DNA from 3 places in the Nonomuraea sp. B19D2 genome. Region 1 is predicted to be linked to each of the others. Evidence: riboswitches for the same ligand, from Rfam matches in the RefSeq annotation. Region 1 holds a riboswitch; each other region holds the start of a gene.

Region 1 (4,959 bases):
GATCTGCTCCTTGGTCTCCACGTCCTTGGCCAGCTTGGAGAGCTCCTCGCTGACGCGCTCGACGGCGGCCTCGATGCCCTTCTTCAGGCCCATCGGGTTGGCGCCGGCGGCGACGTTGCGCAGACCCTCACGCACCAGCGCCTGGGCGAGCACGGTGGCGGTCGTGGTGCCGTCGCCCGCGACGTCGTCGGTCTTCTTGGCGACTTCCTTGACCAGCTCGGCGCCGATCTTCTCCCAAGGGTCCTCGAGCTCGATCTCCTTGGCGATGGACACACCGTCGTTGGTGATCGTGGGAGCGCCCCACTTCTTCTCCAGCACGACGTTGCGGCCCTTGGGACCCAAGGTCACCTTGACGGCGTCGGCGAGCTGGTTCATACCGCGCTCGAGACCGCGCCGGGCGTCCTCGTCAAACGCGATCATCTTGGCTGCCATAAGGCTAGACCTCCCAGATGCAGGGTGGCTTGTCGTGGACCGAGCCGACGCCCGCGACGGCATGGGTCAGCATCTCCTTCGGCAGACCCCATCGTCCCGATCCGAATCGTTGGCACTCTGCTGTACAGAGTGCCAACGAACTGTTTAGCACTCTACCCTGCCGAGTGCAAGCGAGAACCCTCCTGCCGGGTGTTTCCTCCCAGGTCACCTGCGAGGGAGCCGCCGGCGCCTGGAGGAGCGGCGGGAGCGCAGCGACCAGAGCGGGGGAAGGCGACGGCATCAATGGCGACCGAGCCCGCCTCCACGGAGTGGAGGCCATCAGCGGAGTGCGGCGAGCCAACCCCATGCGGCTCGCCGCACCCGAGTCGACGAAAGAGAGGTGGCAGGTTCGCCCGGACTGCGCTGCCGCGTGATCCTGCCGGTGCATACCAGTGGGGCGCGTCAGACCGCGCGAACGGCCTCTGCCTGGGGACCCTTCTGGCCCTGCGTGATCTCGAACTCGACGCGCTGCCCCTGTTCGAGAGCTCTGTACCCGTCCATCAGTATCGCTGAGTAATGGACGAATACATCCTTACCACCGTCTACCGCGATGAAGCCGTAGCCCTTGTCCGCGTTGAACCACTTGACGGTGCCCTGCGCCACTTCCGACTCCTCTTACTGGGCCCACAGATCTCGCCCATTCCTCCGCGAGACCCGTAATCGCCTGACTTAACGGAAAATCAGCCAGACGATCGCCCTCGACCATACCTGTGGCACGGGGTTTGGCAACAGAGTCAATCCACAAACAGCGCATTTCTTCGGATGGAAGGTCGTTGAAAGGTTCATTTGGCCTGGAAAAGCAGAAGGCGCCCACTAGGGGGCGCCTTCATCCGAGACTGTGATCTATGGCACTCAGCCGCCGGCGACTGCCGGGATGATAGAGATCTGAGTGCCCTCAGGTGCTGGAGTGTCGAGCCCGTCGGCGAAACGGACGTCCTCTTCCCCAACGTAAACGTTGACGAAACGACGAATCTTGCCCGATTCATCCAGAATTCTCGCACCGATCCCGGGGTAGTCGGAGTCAAGCTTGGCGAGGACGTCACGAAGAGTCGCGCCTTCGCCACTGACTTCCGCGTTGCCCCCGGTGTACGTACGCAGAATGGTGGGAATCCGCACAGTAACGCTCATGGTTAAACTCGCCTTTCCTGGTTGTCAGACAGCCGCGCGGAACGCGTCGAGGGAGGGCCGGATCACGGCCGTGGGCTTGGCATCGTCGCTGATCGCGTCGAGTGTCTTGAGTCCGTCGCCGGTGTTGAGCACCACGGTCTCGGCCTCGGGATCGAGCCGACCGCTCTCGGCCAGCTTCTTCAGCACGCCCACGGTCACCCCGCCCGCGGTCTCGGCGAAGACGCCCTCGGTCGAGGCCAGCAGCTTGATCGCGGCCACGATCTCGGCGTCGCTGACGTCCTCGACGGCCCCTCCGGTGCGCCGGGCGATGTCCAGCACGTAAGGCCCGTCGGCCGGGTTGCCGATGGCCAGCGACTTGGCGATGGTGTTGGGCTTGACCGGCTGCACGACGTCGTGCCCCGCCTTGTACGCGGTGGAGACCGGCGAGCACCCGGCCGCCTGCGCCCCGAAGATCTTGTACGGCGTGTCCTCGACCAGGCCCAGCTGCACCAGCTCGCGGAAGCCCTTGTCAATCTTGGTGAGCTGCGAGCCCGAGGCGATGGGGATGACGATCTGCTGGGGCAGCCGCCAGCCGAGCTGCTCGGCGATCTCGTACGCGAGCGTCTTGGAGCCCTCGGCGTAGTACGGCCGCAGGTTGACGTTGACGAATCCCCACTTGTCGCCGAGCGGGTCGCCAATCAGCTCGGAGCAGAACCGGTTGACCTCGTCATACGTGCCGTCGATGCCGATCAGCTTGCCGCCGAACACCCGGGCCATGGCGATCTTCGCCGCTTCGAGATCAGCCGGGATGAACACGCACGCCTCGAGCCCGGCCCGCGCCGCCGCGGCGGTGACCGCGCCCGCGAGATTGCCGGTGGAGGAGCAGGAAAGCGTGCGGAAGCCGAAGTTACGCGCCGCCTCGACGGCGATGGCGACCACGCGGTCCTTGAATGAATGCGTGGGGTTGCCGGAGTCGTCCTTCACGTACAGGGACTTGAGACCGAGCTTGCGCCCGAGGTTTCCGGCCTTGACCAGTTTGGTCCACCCCGGGTTCATGTTGGGTTTACTGGCGACGTCCGCAGGAACCGGGAGCAAGGATCGGTAACGCCAGATGTTGGCGGGACCCGACTCGATGTCCGCACGGGTCACGGCGCCGAAGGAATAGGCCGCCTCGAGCGGCCCGAAACACTCCAGACACGCGAAGCTGGGACCGAGGGGGTAGCGCGTACCGCATTCGCGGCAGGAGAGAGCGACTGCAGGACCAAAGTCGAGCGACATGAAGCGAGGCCTTCCCTCATCTTCGCCCGCGGCCACCTTGACCGCAGACCGGAATTGGCACCTTGTCCCGGTCGGCCTCGCCAGGTCGCGAGCCTCAAGCCGGGAGGGTTGCCGGGGCTTCGCAGGGCCGGTCCCTCCACCCCTCTGGATGAGCAATATTCAGTTGTTGAAATGGACTCTACCTGCCCAGGGGGCCTAAATGGCGACTCGTCTCAGCAGGTGAGATGCGGCGTCTCAACGATAGTCGTCGCCCAGCACTCCTTGCACGTATTTGCGCGCCTGGTGAATGCGCGACTTGGCGGTGCCGAGCGGGATGCCGAGCTGCTCCGCGACTTCGTTGTAGTCGAGCTGGACGATGTCGCGCAGCACCAGCGCCTGCGCCAGGTCGGGCTTGTCGGCCTCCAGCGCCTCCATGGCGTCGAGCAGGTCGAGCCGCGAGCCGGCGATCACGCTCACCCGCCGCACGTCGGGCTTCTGCACGGGCAGCTCGTCGGAGCTCTGCTCGGCCGCCCTGCGCTTGAGCGACCTGTACGTGGTGCGCGCGCAGTTGGCCGTCACGATGTGGAGCCAGGTGCTGAACCTCGCCCTGCCCTCGAACCGCCCGATGTTGCGCGCCACGGCCAGCAAGGTGTCCTGCGAGGCCTCCTCGGCGTCCTGGTGGTAGGGCAGGATCCGGGCGCAGTGCCGCAACACATCCGGCTCGATCCGCGCCAGAAGCTCGCCAAGTGCGCGATGATCTCCTCCAGCGGCGGAGCGGGCGAGTTCCTCGGTTAGCTCATCAAGCGCCATAGCTGGGATCCTATGGGCGAAGGGAGCTCAGATGAACAGCGTCCTGGTGGCCTCCAACAGAGGACCGGTCTCGTTCACCGTCTCCGACGACGGCGAGCTGACCATGAAGCGCGGTGGCGGCGGCCTGGTGTCGGGGCTGTCCGGGGTGGCCAAGAAGGACGGCGTCCTGTGGGTGTGCGCGGCGCTGTCGGACGGCGACCGCAGCGCCGTCCGCCTGGCGCCCGGCGGCAGGATCGACCAGGCCGGCTACGACACGGGGCCGCTGCGCATGCTCGACATCCCGCCCGCCACCTTCCACCGGGCCTACAACGCGGTGGCCAACTCCACCCTGTGGTTCGTCAACCACCTGCTCTACGACATCCCCAACTCGCCCAACTTCGGCACGAGGTTCGAGCGGGAGTGGGAGTCCTACCGCGACTACAACGGCGCGTTCGCGCTGGCGCTGGCCGAGGAGGCCGGCCACGGCGCCCGCGTGATGGTGCAGGACTACCACCTGACGTTGACCCCGGCGATGCTCCGCGCCGAGCGGCCCGATCTGCGCATCGCGCACTTCAGCCACACCCCGTGGGCGCCGCCCGAGTACTTCTCGCTGCTGCCCGACGAAGTGGCCGGAGAGGTCCTGGAAGGCATTCTGGGCGCCGATCACGCCGGGTTCCTCACCGACCGGTGGGCGCAGGCGTTCATGGACTGCTGCGAGGCGCTGCTGGGCGCGGAGGCCGACCGGGCCGGCCGCAGCGTCACCTACGGGGGCAGGACCACCCGCATCGGCGTGCACAGCCTGGGCGTGGACGGCGAGGCGCTGTGGGAGCGGGCCTGCGAGCCCGACGTCGAGTCGCACATGGCCGCGCTCAGGGAGCAGGTGGGCGACCGGCGGCTGATCGTCCGCATCGACCGCACCGAGCTGTCGAAGAACATCGTGCGCGGCCTGGTGGCCTACCGCGAGTTCCTCGACGCGCACCCCGAGTGGCACGGGAAGGTGGTGCATCTGGCGTTCGCGTACCCGAGCCGGCACGACCTGCCCGAATATCGCGAGTACACCGCGTCGGTGCAGCGCTGCGCCCAGCAGATCGAGGACGACTACGCCACCGAGGACTGGGACCCGCTGATCCTCAACGTCAACGACGACTACCCGCGCTCGCTGGCCGCCTACCGGCTGGCCGACGTGCTGCTGGTCAACCCCATCCGCGACGGGATGAACCTGGTCGCCAAGGAGGGCCCGATCCTGTCGCCGCGCTGCGCGCTGGTGCTCTCACGCGAGGCGGGGGCGGCGGCCGAGCTGGGCCCGCACGCGCTCGTGGTCAACCCGTACGACAT
Region 2 (4,959 bases), on a different contig from region 1:
TCCCAGGCGAGCAGGTCTGGCCGGTGCCCCCGCTTGAACTCCCCGCCGACTCGGCCGATCAGGCGGTGTTGCGCGCGTCGAGCGCGGTGCGGTTGTTCCTCGACCGCGCCGCGGCGGCCTCGCCCGGCTTCGCCCTCACCGACGGCAACGCCCGTGCGATCGCCTCCATCTGCCGCCGGCTCGACGGCATCCCGCTGGCCCTGGAGCTGGCCTCGACCCGGGTCCGGGTCCTCGGCGTGAATGAGCTGGCCGAACGTCTCGACGATCGGTTCCGGCTGCTCACCGGCGGTCATCGGGGCGCTCCGGCACGACAGCAGACCCTGCGCGCGATGATCGACTGGAGCTGGGAACTGCTCACCGCGGCCGAGCAGGCGGTGCTGCGCCGGCTCGCCGTCCACTCCGATGGCTGCACTTTGGAGGCGGCAGAGGCGGTCTGCGCCGGAGCCGGTGTCAAGCCCGCCGAGGTCCTGGACCTGCTGACCCGTCTGGTCGACCGTTCCCTCGTGCTGGTCGCCCACGAGGCCGACGGCACCCGGTACCGGCTGCTGGAGTCGGTCTCGGCGTACCTGTTGGAGCGGCTGCGGGACACCGAGTACGCGCGGGTACGGCACGCTCATGCGTCCTACTACGCGGCGTTCGCCGAGCGGGCCGACTCCTTTCTGCGCGGCGCCGAGCAGCGACACTGGCTGCGGCGCCTGGACGCCGAGACCGCCAATATCCGCAGCGCGCTCGACTGCGCCGCCGCCGACGGCGACGGTCGCCTGATGCGGCGGCTTGTTCACGCGATGGCCTGGTACTGGTTCCTGCGCGGCCGCCTCACCGAGGCCAACCGCTACCTCGCCACGGCCCTCGCCCTACCCGAGGATCCCCCCGGACGCGGCGAGGACGAGACGGACTCCGTGGCCTACCCGGCGCCGGAACGGTCGGGCACCGTGGCCTGGCACACTGGGGTGAGCCTGCTGTCCGGTGCCCCGGACGGACCGGCGCGCCACAGCCAGGCCGTCGTAGAGGTGTACGAGGGCATCCGCGACCCCCATGGGCGGGTCAGGGCGGGCTGGCTGCTCGCTTACGCGGTCACCCGGTTCGGCGACTTCACCGTCGGCGAGGAACTGCTCAACCGGGTATTGGCCGAGTCCCGTGCGCTCGGCGACCGCTGGGGACTCGCCGCGGGGCTGAGCACCCGGGGCATGCAGACGTACGTGTGCGGCGATCTGAAGGCTTCCCGGCGAGAGGCCGAGGAGAGTCTCAAGCTCTTCCACGAGGCCGGTGACCGATGGGGGCAGCTGCAGGCCACGGCCGTGCTGGGGCGGCTCGCGGAGATCGAGGGCGACTATCCGCGGGCCGCCCGCCTGCACCAGGAGGGGCTGCGGATGGCCGAGGAACTGGGGCTGTGGACCGACGCCTCGATGCGCTGGTCCGAGCTCGGCAGGATCGCCCTGCTCACCGACGACCACGCCGGGGCCGAGGAGTTCCACGAGCGGGCCAGGCGCCTTGCCATCGAGCAGGGAGACCGGCCGGCCGAGGAGTTCGCCGAGCTCGGGCTCGCCCTGGGGGCGCGCCGGCAGGACCGGCTCGACCGGGCGGAGTCGTATCTGCGCCGCTGGCTGGAGTGGAACCGGCAGTTCGACGCGGAGTACGGGTCGGCCCTGATCCTGGCCGCGCTCGGCTTCGTCGCGGAGCTGCGCGGGGACGCCGAGACGGCGCTGGCGCTGCACCTGGAAGGGCTGACCGCCGCCCGGGACACCGGCGATCCGCGGGCTCTCGCCCTGGCCCTGGAGGAACTCGCCGGGGCGAGCGCCCTCGCCGGTCAACCCCTGCGGGCCGCGCGCCTGCTCGGTGCGGCGTCCGCGGCCCGCGCCTCGGTGGACGCGCCGCTGCCGGCTGCCGAACGCGGTGACGTGGACCGGATCACCACGGCGCTACGCGCGGCGCTGGGGGAAGCGGGCTTCGAAGCCGGGTTCGAGCAGGGCTACTACGCGGATGAGACGCTTACCGTCGCCGGTGCCCGGTCCTCACGATCGCCCTGCCGCTGTGGATCAAGCGCGCGGGCCGACATCCCCGACGTCACGATCGCGATCGTCCTCGACGCGAGCACCGTCGGCGCCGTCCTTTTCCAGGTGCGCGTCTGCAGGCGGGCCGAGCCCTCGACGGGCGCCGCCACCGCCGCCCACCGGGCAACTCCTCCGGCGCCGTCATCTCGCACCTCCGCCTGCCGGCAGCGGCCCGGGCGGCCGTCCCGCATCCTGTAGCCGCTGAGGGCGCCTACAGGAGCGATGGACCGGATGATGTACCAGTTCCGCGCGCCGAGCAGATCCGCGATCCGACCGGCACCGAGTTCCGTTTGACGGCATGCGTCCCGACCTGGCAAGATCTCCGCCCGGTCAATCATCCAGAGGACTCGAGGGACCTGGCCCTGCGACGGTCCGGCAACCTCCCCGGCGGGAGTCGGCGGGAAAGGTGCCAATGCCAGGAGACGATGAGGGAGTCTCGATGGGCATGCGGCTCGATGTTCCTGTGCTGACCGGCGATCTGGTACGGCTGGAGCCGCTGGCAATGCGGCACGTGGCGGATCTGGCGGAGGCCGCCGAGGAGGAACGGTCGTCCTACGGCTTCACGCTGGTGCCCCGCGCGCAGGCGATGAAGGACTATGTGGCAGCCCAGCTCGCGCGCGATGGGCTGACCCCCTTCGGGCAGGTCCGGGTGACCGACGGTAGAACGGTGGGTTGCACCGCGCTGTGGGATCCCCGCACCTGGCCGGACCGGCCCGGCCTGCGGGCGATCGAGATCGGTTTCACCTGGCTTGCCGCCTCAGCGCAGGGCACCGGGATCAACGCCGAGGCCAAGCTGCTGCTGATGACGTATGCGTTCGAGACGCTCGGCGTCGCCCGCGTCGACCTGAAGACCGATGCCCGTAACCTCCGCTGCCGCCGCGCGCTCCAACGACTTGGCATCCCCTTCGAGGGCGTCCTGCGCTCCTGGTCCATGTCGTGGGCGCCCGGCGAGGAGGGCAGGCTTCGCGACTCAGCCATGTTCGCCGTGACCGCCACCGACTGGCCGGCAGTGAGAGCGGCATTGCGCACCCGGCTCACCGCCGCCGGCTCCCGGTAACCGACCATGCAGAACCCAGCGTAGGGCGAAAGCTGGAAGCCAGCCCGGGTGTGCACCGGCCGTCGACGGGCCGCCGCCATGGCCCGGTTCGCGCCCTTGCCGCCGGGAACGGTGCGGAACGCCCGCCCGGGTGATGATCTCTCCCGGAGCCGGCGCCCTGGAGGCGCAAGCCACCAGATCCATGTTGGCACTGCCGAAAACGCTGATCATTGGCTTTCCAGGGGCTGGTCTTTGACAGGGGAGCCGCCGGGCCGGGCGACGGTGTCCGCACGACCGGACCGCCGATCGTGTGCGATGGGGTGGAGGCGAGGGTGGCTCAGGTCGGTGCGCCGCCGTCGTGAGAGGTGAAGACGTCGAGAAGCAGCTCCGCCAGGAGCTTGGCGTCTGCGCCGAAGGCAACGTCTCCGTAAGCGGAAAGGTGGCCATTGACAGTGGAACAGATGGAGACGCATGACCACTGCTGGTGGCGGCCAGGCTGGCACCACGGCCGCTCGTTCTACACCTGGCACATCCTCGTGGAAGATCAGCCAGCCATCCGTGAGTTCGCGGAGCCGAGCCGCGTGGCGTCGCACTTTCCGGCGATGAGGTCGCGCTCTTCGTCCAGGATTGTCCAGTGCTCGACCAGCTCGTCGATGTGTATCGGGGAGTGTTTCATGACCGCGGGTTGAGGAGCCTGCGGACAGCCGTTGGCGGTACCCGCGAGTAACTTAGCTGGATACTTCGGAAGGATGAGTTGCGTCGGCTGGCTGAAGCCGTTGAGCCCGATAGTCTGTCTTCGGGACACATGCCGAGAAGGCTACCCCTTGCCGCCTTCCCTCTTCCATGCGCCGCACTTGTGGCCGGCCACGCCGTACCTGTAGACGCAGATGCGGACCGAGTTGTTTTTGTTGGGAAGCGACTTGGTGATGACCAGGTACTTCTTCGTGTGGGGAATTCGGCCGACCTTGAAGGGGCCGCACTTTCGGCCTGTCTTGCTCTCCAGGTAGACACGTATCCGCTTGTCACGGGTCACGACTCTTGCGTACGAGTAGTCCGAGGGCTGCCATTGCCGGAAGTCGACGGTGGTGGACTTGTATTTGAAGCTGTACGGCGGGTTTACGTACTTACTCCACGGAACGGTGGGGCTTACGCAACCGGCTGTCTGTACGTGATTCGACACCATGTTGGGCTCTGCCTGAGCGGGTGCGGAAGTGGTGAGGATGGCTGGAGAACTCGGCACCGTACCGACGAGTGCCCCGAGCGGCGCGACTCCGCCGCCGGACGGCCAGTCTTCCTTGAGCGGCGCGACCCCGCCACCGGGCGGCCAGACGGTCGCGGCGGTGGCAGTCCCGGGTGCGAGCACGGACAATCCTCCGATGAGCAGCCCGAGCGCGGCGAGCCGCTTCCCCTGTCGTTGCATGAACGGTTCCCCTTTGATCACGAGATGATCCCTTTTCTGGGGGTGCAGTGACAGTTCACCGGTCTGGGACGCTTCGTGTCAGCATGTTTCGTATGGGAGGAAAACATCGAGTTCGCGACCGTGCACGTGGTTCATCCGGCGGCTGGGCGCGAATGAACTCGGCGCCGAGCCGGGTCGCCTGGTGCAGCATCAGGTTGCCTTGCCGCTCGCTCTCGCTCTCGGCGTCGCACGCCATCCGCTCGGCGACACGCTTGGCCTCTTGCGGCCTGCTCACGCTCGCGGGCCGCATTCTCGGCGCGACGGGCGGCACGATCGCCTAGCTGTGGACCCGGGGAGCACAGCATGGCCGCGCTCACGTAGCGCGATCAGATCCAGTATGCGGGCTCTTCGCGATTGAGCGGGCCAGCGTTGCCAGGTGATCACGGTTAGTGATCGCGAGGGATGACGGTGCG
Region 3 (4,959 bases), on a different contig from region 1:
CGTCCGCGGCGGCCGCCAGCACCTCGCCGCCGTCGCCGTGCACCACGCTCACCTGCTCGGCCACCCCGGCCGCGGCGATGTTGGCGCGGGCCCGCTCCGCCCGCTCGCCGTCGACCTCCACCGTGACCAGCCGCCCTCCGGTGTCCCGCACGGCGTCGGCGAACCAGATCGCCGAGTAGCCGTTGGACGTGCCGACCTCCAGCACGTTCCGGCTGCCCTGCGCCCGGATGAGCAGCGCGATCAGCCCCGCGGCGGCGGGCGTCATGTTGCGCAGCCTGAGGAGGCGGTCGGCCAGCGGGGCGTCGTGCTCGCGGCCGCGCCGGTAGAGGTCCTGCAGGTAGCTTTCCAGGGACGTGTCCACGGTCATCCTTCCTTGAGGTCCTCGATCAAAGGGCCGAGGCCGGGCGTGAGCGGCGCCTGGACGTGATGCAGCTCAAACCGTACCGCTCGGGGGAGTCCCGGCGATGGCGGGGTCAGGCGTCCGGGCTCGTCGTGGCGAGCAGGCCGGCTCGCAGTGCCTCCTCGTTGGCGGCGAGGAACTCCGCGAACGTGCGGGGCGCGCGGCCCGTGAGGTCCCGCACCGCGGTCGTGGTGGCCGCCAGCGAGCCGGCCGCGACCTCCCGGCAGAGCTCGGCGAAGTCGTCGGCGAACTGCGCGGGCAGTCCCTCGGAGCGCAGCGCCGCGGGGAGCTCGTCCGGGGACACCGCGGCGTGCCCGAACGTCCGGCCCAGGGCGGCCGAGAGCTCGCGCGCGATCTCGGCCGAGGTGAGCGCCTGCGGACCCGTCAGGACGTACGTCTCCCCGAGGCCGTGCGATCCGGTCAGCAGGGCGGCGGCGCAGGCGGCGATGTCGTGGCAGTCGATGTAAGACACAGGGGCGCCCCCGAACCCGTCGAGGAGCTTCCCGTCGGCGGTGAACGCGCCGGCCCCGGTGATGAAGTTCTGCATGAAACCGCTCGGCCGCAGCATCGACCAGCCGAGCCCGGCGGCCTTCAGGTACTCCTCGATCTCCCAGTGCGCGCCCTCGGCCAGCCGCCCGCCCTGGTGGGCGCCCCAGACCGACACCTTCACCACCGTCGACACGCCGGCGGCCCGCGCCGCGTCGATGGCCGCCTTCTGCTGGCGGATCATCGGCTGCTCCCCCTCCACCGGCTGGGCACCGCCCGCGTTGAGGAACAGCCGGTCCACGCCGTCCATGGCGGCGACCAGCGAGTCGGGCTCGTCGAAGTCCCCGACCACGACGTCACAGCCGAGGGCCCGCCCCTTGGCCCCGTCGCGGACCAGCGCCTTGAAGGCCACCCCCTGGTCGAGGAGAAGGCGCACGAGATGCGTGCCGATGGATCCGGTGGCTCCGGTGACCAAGATCATGAGCAGTCCTTCCGATAAGATGAGGTTACCTCGAGAACACTATATCGAGGCTACCTCGAATTAATGGGGACGCCCGCATGACCACCACCCGCCGGCCCCGCGCCGACGCCCGCCGCAACTACGAGCGCCTCCTGGCCGAGGCCGACGCCGCGTTCAAGGAACGCGGCGTCGACTCCAGCCTGGAGAGCATCGCCCGCCGCGCCGGCGTGGCCATCGGCACGCTCTACGGCCATTTCCCCAACCGCCGCGCCCTGGTCGGCGCGCTGCTGCGAGAGCGCAACGAGGCCCTGTTCGAGCTGGGCGACCGGCTCCTGGCCGACTCGGCGCCGGACGACCGGCTCCCGGCCGGCTCGGCGCCGGGCACGCCGGGCGGCCGGTCCCCGGCCGGCTCGGCGCTGGCCGCCTGGGTACGCGCGGCGACCGCGCACGCCGCCACCTACAGCGGGCTGGCCTCCCTGCTGGCGGACGGCCTGGACGACGAGGCGTCGGAGCTGCACGACTCGTGCCTGCGCATGGCGGAGATCGGCGAACGGCTGGTCGCGCGGGCGCGCGAATCCGGCGCCGTACGTCCCGACGCGACCGGCGCGGACGTGACCGCGCTCACCTCCGCCGCCGCCTGGCTCCACGAGCACGTGTCACCTGCCGCGGCCGACCGCCTCATCACCGTCACCCTGGACGGCCTGGCCGCCCACTCTTAGCCGCCGGCGGCCACCTGCCCTCGTGGCGCATCCGGTAAGCCGGAATTCCCGATGCCACGGCACCGCTCACGGCCGTGATGTCGCGGCCGGGAGTTTCGCCGTTCGTTCGGGCGCCCGACCCACGAACCGGCAGGTGAACGCGCGGCTCGCCCGCATGCGCCGCCGTGCCGATGCCGGCTTCAAGGGTCGACCGGCTCGCGCTCCAGGGGCCTGGCCCACCCGGCTTCGCCCCCGCCTCCGGCCGCCGAAGCGGTGCGCCTGCCGGCGTACAGGCTGGTGAGCGTGACGGTGAGCAGGACCGCGATGATGACGCCGAGCGAGGCGAGGGTGGGGATCTGCGGGACCCACGCCCACAGGCCGTGCGCCCAGTGGAGGACCAGCTTGACCCCGATGAACGCCAGGATGACGGCCAGGCCGTGGTTGAGATGGCGCAGCTTGGTCAGCACGTCCCGCAGCACGAAGTACAGCGCCCGCAGGCCCAGCAGCGCGAAGGCGTTGGTGGCGAAGACCAGGAAGGGGTCATCCGTCACCCCGTACACGGCGGGCACCGAGTCGACGGCGAAGACGATGTCGGTAGCGAACACCGCCACGGTCGCCAGGGCCAGCGGGGTGAGCGCCGGCCGGCCCCGCTCGCGCACCACCAGCCGGAACCCGCGGTAGTCGCCGGTGACCGGGATGAAGCGGCGCAGCAGCCGGACGCTGCGCATGGAGTCGATGTCGACCTGCTGGTCGTCCCCCTTCAGCACCTTGGCCGCGGTGACGATCAGGACCACCCCGAACAGCAGGAACGCCCACGTGCCGCTCTGCAGCGCCGCGGCGCCCAGCGCGATGAAGACCGCCCGCAGCACCAGCGCCCCGACGATCCCGTACAGCAGCACCCGCTGGGCCAGCTCGTGCGGCACCGCGAACGCCGACAGCAGCAACATGAACACGAACAGGTTGTCCACCGACAGCGACTTCTCCACCACGTACCCGGTGAAGAACTCGACCGCCACCCCGGTGCCGAAGGCGCCCCACAGGTAGGCGCAGAAGCCCACCGGCAGCACCAGGTAGAAGACCGACCAGGCCAGTGCCTCGCGCATGCCTACCTCGTGCGGGCGCCGCGTCAGCACGATGTCGAGCGCCAGCAGCAGGACCAGGGCGGCCACGGTGATCGACCACAGTGCGGGTGAGGCGATCGTGCCCTGATCGGGCGCAGCCAGAGATGTCCCCGGGGACATGAAACCTCCTCGAACGTGCTGAGCCGTTCGAGGTCTCCTTCACCCGGGGTGTGGGTGGCCGTCCGGGGATGCCAGGTGGTGTCCGTACTGACCGGATCGACGCTTGGGAAGTACTCCCCTCGTCTGGCCCAGAGTAGGACAAATCCGGCCAGCGAGCCACTGTGCGTCGGCGCGGATGGCGGCCAGACGCTGCTCGGCGTCACCTTCGACGGCCTCGCCGTCGCCGAGCCGGACACAAGTGCCGTGGAGCATGGGAATGTCGAGCGGTACGCTCATCGGATCTCACCTCATCGATCCTGGCAGTGGCACCTTTCCTGTCAGGGCAGGTTGCCGGACCGTCGCAGGGCCAGGTCCCTCGGGTCCTCTGGATGATGGCGAGATCCGATCGTCCGTTCCCAGCGGGGAGCGTCAGACCAGGGGCCGCCGAGCAGTTCCCAGGCGGCCCGCCGATCTACTGGTTAGCAAATGCCCCACACCGGGGACCAGAGCTTGTTGTAGTAGCGCGTGCCCTTGTAGTAGATCCTGAGGCCGCAGGGCTTGCGCGAGCTGCCCCCCTCCCAGGTACGCGTCTTCCCGACCTTGATCCGCTTGTAGCCGGAGTCGGGCCCGGTCTGGATCATGTTGACACTGACGGTGCTGCTGCAGCCGTTCTTCACCCTCAGGTACCGCGTGTTGCCCTTCACCCACGTCGTGTGGGTGACACACCTCAGCTTCGCGTCGGCGCTGGTGGCTGCGCTGGCCGCGGGTACGCCGGTGACGAGCGTGCCCGCGATTCCCGTCATCAGTGCAGCGGCTACCAGTTTCTTTCGCATACTTCCTCATTGCCTTATCTTTGGGGATAAAAGCCGCCCAAGACCCTAACACGCATCGCGATCATATGGTTACCCGCCGAGTGCGCCCCGGGGCGACGAACGCGGGAGCGCGAAGAACATCCGGCTGGTCGCGGCCCGGCGGCGCCGGTCCTCGCGGCGGAAGCCGTCGTCCATGGCCGGTCCTTCACGTAGCGTCCGCACTTCGAGACAGCGAGTGCACCTTGCTCTTGCCATGATCGGCGCTATGCGTGATGCTTGCAGACCTCTTGAGCGAATCGGCCGAAAGCTCCCAGAGCGCGTCACTCGTGCCGTGACATATGCAGCGGCGTCGCGAAGGGAGCGGCAACCAGAGAGGTAGTTCACCCCGTGATCCACGGCCCGTGGTCCCAGCAGCCCGCAGAAACGCTGGAGTCGATGTCCGTTGAACCGCTGCTGACCAGGGACTACGACGCGGACCCCGCACTCGTCCACGAACGCCTGCGCGGCAGGTACGGCCCGGTGGCCCCGCTCGAGCTCCTCGGGATGCCGGTGTGGTTCGTTCTCGGCTACGAGGAGGTGCTCAACGTCCTGCAGAACAAGGGCGGCATCTGGAGCAAGGACGTGGACAGGTGGCGGGCGAACGTGGAGGGCCGGATCCCGGCGGACTGGCCCCTGCTGCCCGTCTTCCAGATCAACAACTCGTCGTTCTCGGAGGGCGCCGCGCAGCGCCGGTTGAGGGCCGCGTGGACGCAGGCGCTCGCGCCGTTCCAGGACCACTCCAACCCCCAGGCCCAGCTGCTCGAGCAGGCCATCGCACAGTACGCCGACGACCTCATCGGCGTCCTGGCGGAAGGCGGCTCCACGGGGTTCGCGGACCTGGCGG

Evidence for each region. Region 1 has a riboswitch for S-adenosylmethionine ahead of thrC (threonine synthase). Riboswitches for the same ligand answer to the same signal wherever they lie in the genome.
Region 2: it holds a riboswitch for S-adenosylmethionine, as region 1 does, so the genes downstream of both, ABN273_RS56370 (GNAT family N-acetyltransferase) here and thrC (threonine synthase) in region 1, are expected to answer to the same signal.
Region 3: it holds a riboswitch for S-adenosylmethionine, as region 1 does, so the genes downstream of both, ABN273_RS41470 (TerC/Alx family metal homeostasis membrane protein) here and thrC (threonine synthase) in region 1, are expected to answer to the same signal.

What each region holds. Positions count from the first base shown of each region.
Region 1 is NZ_JBEFAK010000006.1:70,160-75,118, reverse strand. It holds gene groL (chaperonin GroEL) at 1-432, opposite strand, end outside; gene ABN273_RS13455 (cold-shock protein) at 874-1,074, opposite strand; gene ABN273_RS13450 (MoaD/ThiS family protein) at 1,324-1,599, opposite strand; gene thrC (threonine synthase) at 1,624-2,856, opposite strand; SAM riboswitch class I at 2,870-3,011, opposite strand; gene ABN273_RS13440 (RNA polymerase sigma factor) at 3,091-3,645, opposite strand; gene ABN273_RS13435 (alpha,alpha-trehalose-phosphate synthase (UDP-forming)) at 3,677-4,959, shown strand, end outside.
Region 2 is NZ_JBEFAK010000080.1:22,571-27,529, forward strand. It holds gene ABN273_RS56365 (ATP-binding protein) at 1-2,249, shown strand, start outside; SAM riboswitch class I at 2,383-2,483, shown strand; gene ABN273_RS56370 (GNAT family N-acetyltransferase) at 2,491-3,108, shown strand; gene ABN273_RS56375 (hypothetical protein) at 3,632-3,763, opposite strand; gene ABN273_RS56380 (hypothetical protein) at 3,905-4,528, opposite strand.
Region 3 is NZ_JBEFAK010000033.1:56,214-61,172, forward strand. It holds gene ABN273_RS41455 (O-methyltransferase) at 1-367, opposite strand, end outside; gene ABN273_RS41460 (NmrA family NAD(P)-binding protein) at 474-1,367, opposite strand; gene ABN273_RS41465 (TetR/AcrR family transcriptional regulator) at 1,445-2,065, shown strand; gene ABN273_RS41470 (TerC/Alx family metal homeostasis membrane protein) at 2,245-3,285, opposite strand; SAM riboswitch class I at 3,570-3,660, opposite strand; gene ABN273_RS41475 (hypothetical protein) at 3,744-4,097, opposite strand; gene ABN273_RS41480 (cytochrome P450 family protein) at 4,512-4,959, shown strand, end outside.